Regions from separate parts of the Paenibacillus sp. GM2FR genome, predicted to be linked through region 1. Evidence: a T-box and tRNA genes for the amino acid it is inferred to sense, from the RefSeq annotation. Region 1 holds a T-box; the other holds one or more tRNA genes.

What was found. A T-box is a leader RNA that pairs with one kind of tRNA and senses whether it is charged. The one in region 1 lies ahead of PAEVO_RS28180 (arginine--tRNA ligase), so its partner is inferred to be a tRNA-Arg.
Region 2: it encodes a tRNA-Arg, which carries the amino acid that the T-box ahead of PAEVO_RS28180 (arginine--tRNA ligase) is inferred to sense. The anticodon was not compared.

The regions. Positions count from the first base shown of each region.
Region 1 covers NZ_MKZM01000010.1:702,436-706,860, reverse strand. The annotation lists gene PAEVO_RS28195 (acetyltransferase) at 1-200, opposite strand, end outside; partial or broken gene PAEVO_RS28190 (EamA family transporter) at 334-761, shown strand; gene PAEVO_RS28185 (class I SAM-dependent methyltransferase) at 905-1,669, shown strand; T-box leader at 1,729-1,952, shown strand; gene PAEVO_RS28180 (arginine--tRNA ligase) at 2,015-3,877, shown strand; gene PAEVO_RS28175 (hypothetical protein) at 3,963-4,403, opposite strand.
Region 2 covers NZ_MKZM01000009.1:65,593-70,017, forward strand. The annotation lists gene PAEVO_RS21485 (PdaC/SigV domain-containing protein) at 1-643, shown strand, start outside; gene clpP (ATP-dependent Clp endopeptidase proteolytic subunit ClpP) at 1,132-1,728, opposite strand; tRNA gene PAEVO_RS21495 (tRNA-Arg) at 1,890-1,964, opposite strand; gene PAEVO_RS21500 (sugar-binding transcriptional regulator) at 2,336-3,379, shown strand; gene gap (type I glyceraldehyde-3-phosphate dehydrogenase) at 3,479-4,425, shown strand, end outside.

The DNA.
Region 1 (4,425 bases):
ATAAATCCAATCGGTTCCTGTTCCGTATTCAAGCAGACCCAGATCTCCATGGATCTCAGCGCTCCGTTTTGCATCATATCATAGTAAAACCCGATATCTTCCTCCGTCAGGAAATCGTGCGTTTGGGATACGGCATGAAGCCATAATTCCACCAGTCGATCATGAAACTCTTCTGCGTAAGGCGCTATATAATGCGTCATTTTTCATCCAGTCCCTTCCAAATCGTTTATCCCTTGAGAATTCATGATATCGTAAAAATTGCTCTATACTATTATAAAGGAATCCGGTGCATTAATCAGAGACTTTATCTTTATCAGGAAGGAGAGATCCGCATTGCCATTATGGCTTGTATACGCATTGCTGTCTGCGGTCACGGCGGCACTTGTCGCCATTTTCGGAAAAATCGGCCTGCAAAACATCGATGCCAACTCGGCAACGGCCATTCGCTCTGTCATCATGGCATTGTTTCTGCTGGGGTCGTGGGGGTTCAGGGGAAGTTCTCGGAACTCGGTGACATTCTGGTTCAGAAGAAAGCATTAAGCTTCATTGTGCTCAGCGGCATCGCGGGGGCATTGTCCTGGCTGTTTTATTTTCTCGCGCTAAAATACGGCAAAGTATCGCAGGTAGGTCCGATCGATAAGTTGAGCGTTGTCATCGCGGTCATTCTTGCCTTTGTGTTTCTTGGAGAAAAGATATCCTGGATTAACGCAGCTGGCGTTGCACTCATTGCCGTTGGCGCTCTTCTGGTTGCCGTCAAATAAGGTTCTACATAAAACCGCTGCTCAGCGGCTTTTTGTCCGTTCATTTATTGATAAAACCTATCAACATTATCACATTTATATATTTCTAATTATAAGATAAACATGTCACAATGAGGATAATTCATAGGTGAAGGGGTGTTGTTATGTCAGAGCAAGTATGGAAAGCTTACGATTATGATCGGCAGTTATCGTTTGTCTCGGCTTATGGAAAAGGAGTCGTAGAGCTTCTTGCGCCTCAACCCGGAGAACGGATTCTCGACCTGGGCTGCGGGACCGGTGATTTGGCTTATGAAATATCCGTTTCGGGTGCATACGTAACCGGCATGGATTATTCGGCAGAAATGATTGAACGCGCAAAAAGCAAATACCCCGGGCTTTCGTTTCTGACCGGAGACGGAGAGAACTTCGAAACCGAAACGCCGTATGATGCCGTCTTCTCCAATGCTGCCCTGCACTGGATGAAGGATGCTGCAGGCGTGGTACGCTCCGTCCATGGAGCCCTCAAACCCGGCGGCCGATTCGTCGCGGAATTTGGAGGCAAGGGGAATATCGACGGAATCTATCAAGCCTTGAAAACGGTGTTCGCCGATCATTATGGAATCGATGCCGACACCAGGAATCCGTGGTATTTTCCTAGTCTTGGCCAGTATGCCAGCCTGCTTGAATCCCAAGGGTTCCGGGTGCATGTCGCCCATCACTTCGACCGTCCCACAAAGCTGCCTGAGGGCAAGGACGGTATGAAGCATTGGCTGCAACATTTTGGCGATCACTTCTTCGCTGGATTCTCGGCCGGCGAGAAGGACAAAGCAATTGCCCGCATCAGCCAAGCTGCCCAAACGACGCTCTGGCATGAGGATGCATTTTACGCAGATTACAGGCGCCTGCGAATCTTTGCAGAGAAGGTTTAGTCATTTGGGGGTTGCTTTTCTAAATAGAATGGTTATAATATGAAAAAAACTTGAAGATATTATTTTCGTTGATTGGGAGAGTAACTGCACTTGACTTTAGTCCAAGCGAGCCGGGAGGGTGGAAACCGGTACAAAGTCGGCCGTGAAGCGGACCCAGGAGATGGCCTTCCGAAGTGAAATGCTGTAGGGAGCCCCGGCTTACACCGTTATCGTATAAAGGTGGTTAAACCCTATCGGTTTAACAACAAGAGTGGTACCGCGAGCACAAGTCCTCGTCTCTTTAGGAGATGAGGGCTTTTTTTGATTTTTCCGACGTGTTTTTTTATTTTGAAAGGGGGATTTAACGTGTTAAGTCATTTGATTACTTCGAGCCTTCAACAAGCAGTAAACCAGGTGTGTGAAGCTTCGGGCGCCAAACTGCCGGATTCCACTCCAGTCCGGGTTGAGCAGCCTGCCAGCATGGAGCATGGGGATTACGCCACCAACATTGCGATGCAGCTAGCAAAGCTGCTTCGTAAGCCTCCGCTGCACATTGCCGAGCTGATTCAAGCCGAGCTTGAGCAGGATACGTCCTACAATCAGCTTGTCTATGCTACGGAGATTGTTGCCCCAGGTTTTATGAATCTGCGTATCGATTGGGAATATTGGGCTGGGCATCGCTTTGAATTGCCTCCGGCAACAAACGAGAAGATTGTCATTGAGCATACTTCCATCAATCCGAACAAATCCGCCCATATCGGCCATCTAAGAAACTCCTGTATCGGGGATACGTTGGTCAGGCTGATGAGGAAGCTTGGTTACGAGGTGGAGGTTCATAATTATATCGACGACCTTGGCAATCAACTGGCAGATACGGTGGTCGGGATGCTCCACACGCCGCTGTCCAAGGAACATGCCCGGTTCGGCGATTACTGCTGGGACGTCTATTCAAGCACCAATAAGGCCTATGAAAGAGAACCTGGGCTGGTTCAGCATCGGACCGAGGTTCTGCACGCACTGGAAGAGGGCAACCAGAATCTATCCTGGATCGGACTGCTCGTGGCTGAGCGAATCGTTAAAGAGCATCTTGAAGAAATGAAGCAGTTCGGCATTGACTATGATCTGCTTGTGTGGGAGAGCAGCATTGTCAGAGAGGGATTCTGGGCGTCGGCGTTCGAGCTGTTGAAGAACACGCCCCTCTTCCATCAGGAAACCGAGGGTAAACTTGCTGGCTGTTGGGTGCTCAAGCAAACAGGAGCGGAAGCCGGGGACGATCCCGAGTCAGACCACAGCATGGATAAAGTGCTGGTACGCTCGAATGGCATACTGACCTACACTGCCAAAGACATCGCCTATCATTTGTGGAAATACGGTGTGCTCTCCAACGATTTTGTATATAAAAAATTCACAGACGAGGTTTGGACGACGAGCACCCATGGCGAGCAGCTCACTTTTGGCAAAGCAGACATAGTCATCAACGTCATTGACTACAGACAGCAGTACCCGCAGGCAATGGTAAAGCAGGCGCTGGAAAGCCTAGGATTCCAAAAAGAGGCCGACAAGCTCCGTCATGTCAGCTACGGCGTCGTTTCGTTAAGCCCTTCTGCGGCTGCGGATCTCGGAATCGATACTTCCGATGGGAAAGCGTCCTATGCGATGTCCGGGCGTCAGGGAATCGGAATTAAAATCACCGAGCTTATCCACCAAGTAGCCAAGTTCATCGAAGACACCCGTTCCGATAAAAACGGTTTGTCCAGTCATACGATCGCAGCCGCCTCCATCCGTTACTATCTGCTTCGCTTTGCACTGCAAACCGAGGTGGTGTTCGATCTGAAACAGGCGACTGAAATATCAGGAAATACGGGGGTATACCTGCTCTACTCCTATGCGCGTGCACTCAGCGTGCTCAATAAAGCTCAAGAAGCCGGTGTTACGCCGTCGGTGCCTGCCCGGTTCCCTGCGATGGAAAAAGCGGAGCATGCGCTGCTTCGCCATATCAGCACCTGGCATGATACCCTATACGCCGCCGGACGGGAACTATCTCCAAGCGCCATCTGTAACTTTACTTATGAGCTGTGCTCCTTGTTTAACAATTTTTATTCGGCATGCCCGATTCTGAAATCGGCGGATGAAGTGCTCCAGTTCCGTGTATGGCTCACTTCCTTATTCAAGAACACGCTTGGCGAAGCGTTGGAGGTCCTGGGACTGCCTACACCGAGCCGGATGTAAATTCCCTCTGAAGAATTAGCGGATCATATTTTATAAAAAAAGCCACCATACTATTCCTGCGAATACGTACGGTGGCTATCTTATATTATTGCAACCCTCTGACGGCCAGTCTGACCTGGACGCCATCTGCTGCCGGCTCTTCCTGCAGGGTCCAATTGACAGCCAACGCTTCTTTCAAGCGAGCGACCTGCTCCTCTTGGAGCTTCAGCCCCTCAATAATGCCTTCACCTACACTAAAATCGGATTCCGAGCTGATGCGGAAGGCTTCCTCCAGCCAGATCTTCAACCCGTTGCGGGTATTAAACGTAATTTTGTATCCCGCGCTGACGGCCTTCTCCAAATCTTCCCCATGCTCGTTTGCATAAGAAAACAGTTCCTCGTAGTGAAAATGACCATTGTTCGCAACTTGGAATCTGTCTACCTCACCCGAGCGCACAGCCTCCAGCAGTTCGGAGGAAGTCAGCCCCGATTTTCTGGCATGCTCCAATAAAATGGCGGTATTCTGTGATATTTTAGTAAGCTGCAAGCTCGATGCCTCCTCAATATAG
Region 2 (4,425 bases), on a different contig from region 1:
TGTTCAGGGGCAATGGAATCCTTCCTTGAAAACTCTCAGCATGACACAGAAGAAGCAGAATGACATCACCATTAAATCGGTAGCGCTGAAGAAGAAGATTCAGGGCGTGGATGCCGTTGTGAACTATCCTGTAATCAGCGGACTCGATAATGCAGAGGTTCAAGCCGAGATCAACAAAGTGCTGAAAGAAAATGCGTCCGGCGTAATCACCGGTGCCGAAGGGAATGCTGAGGAATTCCCGCCGTCGGAATCCAGTTTCCCATACGAATTCAGTGGTGACTTCGTGGTCCATTACAACCAGAACGACATCCTGAGCATTACGGCGTACGATTACTCGTATACCGGCGGCGCCCATGGCATGACCTTCCGTAAAAGCTTCACGTTCTCCTTGAAGGACGGCAAGCAGATGAAGCTGGGCGATTTCATCAACATGCAGGGCAAGAACAAGCAGAAGCTGAACAACCTTGTGCTGAGCAAGATGAAGAAAGAAGGAGGCTATCTCGGCGGATTTGAGGGCGTGCCGGCCGATGCTGATTTTTATGTGAAAGATAATGCTGCGGTGCTGTACTTCCAGCTTTATGAGTACACGGCGTATGCTTATGGATTTCCGGAGTTTGAGCTGAAACTGAAAGAGTGGAAGTAAGAGTATATGATAAGCGGTTTGTGTAAACTGTGATCATTTAATTTCATACCATAGCTTGTTGAGATATATGATGCTGTCCTGAAGTAACACTGTGCTGGAACCAATTGCGATAAATCCCTTGATCATGGAACGTGGAGAGTGTGTATTCTCCCTTCCAGCGATCAAGGGATTTTTTGTGTTTATCGAGGCAAATGGGTTTTCCTGTATTCCCCTCCCCTCAAGTTAAGGGAGGCCTTTTAGGAGGGGAGTGCCCTTACCGTCTTTATGTTTTATTGAAAAAATCGTACCGAAGTGAGAGTATCCTTGGAGGAGCAACGCGTTCGCCTTTGAAATCGGGAAACCTCCTTATCCATTCATTCATGTTTCCCGATTTCAACAGCGACCGGAGGGGATACACTCACTATTTAGTACTCGAAGTTTTCAATGAATCCAGAGGATAACAAAGGGCAGGAACCGGATAACGGCGCCTGCCCTTTGCTTCATTTCTTTTATAGTCCTTGCGGTGGTGTATTTTCCAGTACTTGATCGATCAGGCCATACTCTTTAGCTTCGTCAGCCGTCATGAAGTAGTCACGATCGGTATCCTTCTCAATGCGCTCCAGCGGTTGGCCCGTGCGTTCGGACAGGATGCGGTTCAGTTTGTCGCGCATTTTGAGAATGCGGCGAGCACGGATCTCAATATCCGTGGCTTGACCTTGTGCGCCGCCGAGCGGCTGGTGAATCATAATTTCGCTGTTAGGCAGACCGTAACGTTTGCCTTTAGCGCCTGCGTTGAGCAGGAATGCGCCCATGGAAGCAGCCATGCCGACACAGATCGTCGAAACGTCCGGCTTGATGAACTGCATCGTATCGAATATCGCCATACCCGCGGTAATGGAACCGCCAGGACTGTTGATGTAAAGATGAATATCCTTCTCAGGATCCTCAGCCGACAAGAACAGCATTTGAGCAATGATGGAATTGGCGACCACGTCATTTACGTCGGAGCCGAGGAAGATAATGCGGTCTTTCAGCAATCTGGAATAGATGTCGTATGCCCGCTCACCGCGGTTGCTTTGTTCAACGACCATAGGTATAAAACTCACGTGGAAAACCTCCTCTTAAGTACCTCATATAAATACTGTTACCGTATTACCCACATGATAAACAATTTAAATCAAAAAGTCAAAGATAGTCAAACTATTGGGTAAAAAAAAGAGCCGTCATGGGCACTTTAGGGTAATCAGTATAGAGAATAAAGATAAAATGGCGCGCCCGCGAGGAATCGAACCTCGATCTCAGGCTCCGGAGGCCTACGTCATATCCATTGGACCACGGGCGCATAAGAGAAACGTCTATCGACGTACATTCAAAGAAGACAGACCGCGTTTAGCAGTAGTTTTTCTTGCGATATCAGGAAGCTGACTCCGCGAAGTTTATACTTTCTGATATCTAAAAAAATTAGCAACGAAGTTGATTATACCGCATCTTTTTCAAAAATACAATAGCAGGCAAAACTTTGTTCCTATTATATAGACAAGCCTGTAGTTGGTCATAATGTATAAGAATGCCTGGGGCAGAGAAATATACTTTCGGACACTTGCAACCGGCCTGATTATTGGTTAGAATAAGGGTGGGACTTAAAAAGTTTGACTGGGACATTTTACGACCAGGCAGAGGAGAGCCGAGACGAAGTTTGCAGGAGTGGAATGCATGCGTAACCTATTAGAAATACAAGAGCAGCTTCTGCCGGATCTGATGGACACTCTTAAACGAAGGTATTCCATCCTTCATCAGATCAAGTTGTCCGGAATTGTTGGCCGAAGAACACTGGCTTCATCACTCTCGATGACCGAGCGTGTCCTCAGAGCAGAGACGGATCTTCTGAAAGCGCAAGGGCTGATCGAGATTGAAACGCTTGGCATGCGGATCAGCAGTTCAGGGGTATGTTTGCTGGAGGAACTGGAACCGGTTATGAATGAGTTATTCGGACTGGTTGAACTGGAAGAGAAGATCCGTCAGGCTTACGGGCTTCGTAAAGTGGTCATTATTCCCGGTGACAGTGAGTCATCTCCGGAAGTCAAACGCGAGCTTGGCCGTGCCGGAGCAAGAACGCTGCTAAGCTTTGTACAGGATGGAGATACGATTGCCGTAACAGGCGGCTCCACGCTTGCCGAAGTAGCAGAGCAGATGTCCTCTTTGCCTGGTGGCGAACCGCTGACAAGCACATGGTTTGTGCCTGCCCGGGGCGGTCTCGGGGAGAGTGTCGAGATTCAAGCGAACACCATTGCCTCTAAGATGGCTAAGCGCGTGGGAGCTGAGTACCGATTGCTGCATGTACCGGATCTGCTTAGCGAGGATGCCTACCAGTCTTTGGTGCAGGATCAGCATATCCAGGAGATTGTGGATGTGATCAGGCGCTGCCGAGTCATTATTCACGGCATCGGAGATGCCATGGAAATGGCAAGAAGACGCAAGCTGGATGAAAACTCGATTCAGAACTTGCAGGCCGATGGCGCGATTGCGGAATCCTTCGGCTACTACTTTAGTGAAGATGGCGAAGTTGTCCACAAAATGCTTACCCTCGGGCTGCGGCTTGAGGATATTATGCGGACGGAGACGATCATCGGCATTGCTGGGGGTCAAGGCAAGGGCAAGGCGATTCACGCGGTGCTGAAATTCGGACATGAGGATATTCTCGTTACCGATGAAGCCGCGGCACTGGAAGTCGAGAAGGAGATTGACGCCGGTATTTGAATCCACGGGCGTACAATTGATTTTTCATTATTGTTGTCTTGATTGGCTTAACGGCCAATCTTGAATATATAAATTTTACAAATATGGAGGGAACTACTCATGGTTAAAGTAGGTATTAACGGTTTTGGACGTATTGGACGTAACGTGTTCCGCGCTGCGCTGAACAACAGCGAAGTTGAAATCGTGGCAATCAACGATTTGACGGATGTAAAAACGCTGGCACACCTTTTGAAATATGACACAACTCACGGCAGACTTAATGCAACGGTTGAAGCTAAAGAAGGCGCACTCGTTGTAAACGGCCGTGAAGTGAAAGTATTCGCTGAGCGTAACCCAGAAGCATTGCCTTGGGCTGAGTATGGCGTAGAAATCGTTGTAGAATCCACTGGTATTTTCACAGCGAAAGACAAAGCTTCCGCTCACTTGAAAGGCGGCGCTAAGAAAGTTATCATCTCCGCTCCAGCAACTGACGAAGATATCACGATCGTTATGGGCGTTAACGAAGACAAATACGATGCAGCTAACCATACTGTAATCTCCAACGCTTCTTGTACGACAAACTGCTTGGCTCCTTTTGCTAAAGTTCTTGACGAGAAGTTCGGTATCGTTAAAGGTATGATGACTACAGTTCACTCCTACACGAATGACCAGCAAGTGCTTGATCTTCCGCACAAAGATCTGCGTCGTGCTCGTGCAGCTGCTGAGAACATCATTCCATCCACAACAGGTGCTGCTAAAGCGGTTAGCCTCGTTCTGCCACAATTGAAAGGCAAATTGAACGGTATGGCAATGCGTGTACCTACAAAGAACGTTTCCGTAACGGACCTCGTAGTTGAGCTGTCCAAAAACGTAACGCTTGAAGATGTAAACGGAGCACTGAAAGCTGCTGCTGAAGGCCCGCTCAAAGGCATCTTGAACTACTCCGAAGAGCCGCTTGTATCCAGCGACTACAATGGCGACCCAGCTTCTTCCACGATCGATTCGCTCTCCACTATGGTAGTTGGCGACAACATGGTGAAAGTTGTTTCTTGGTATGACAACGAGTG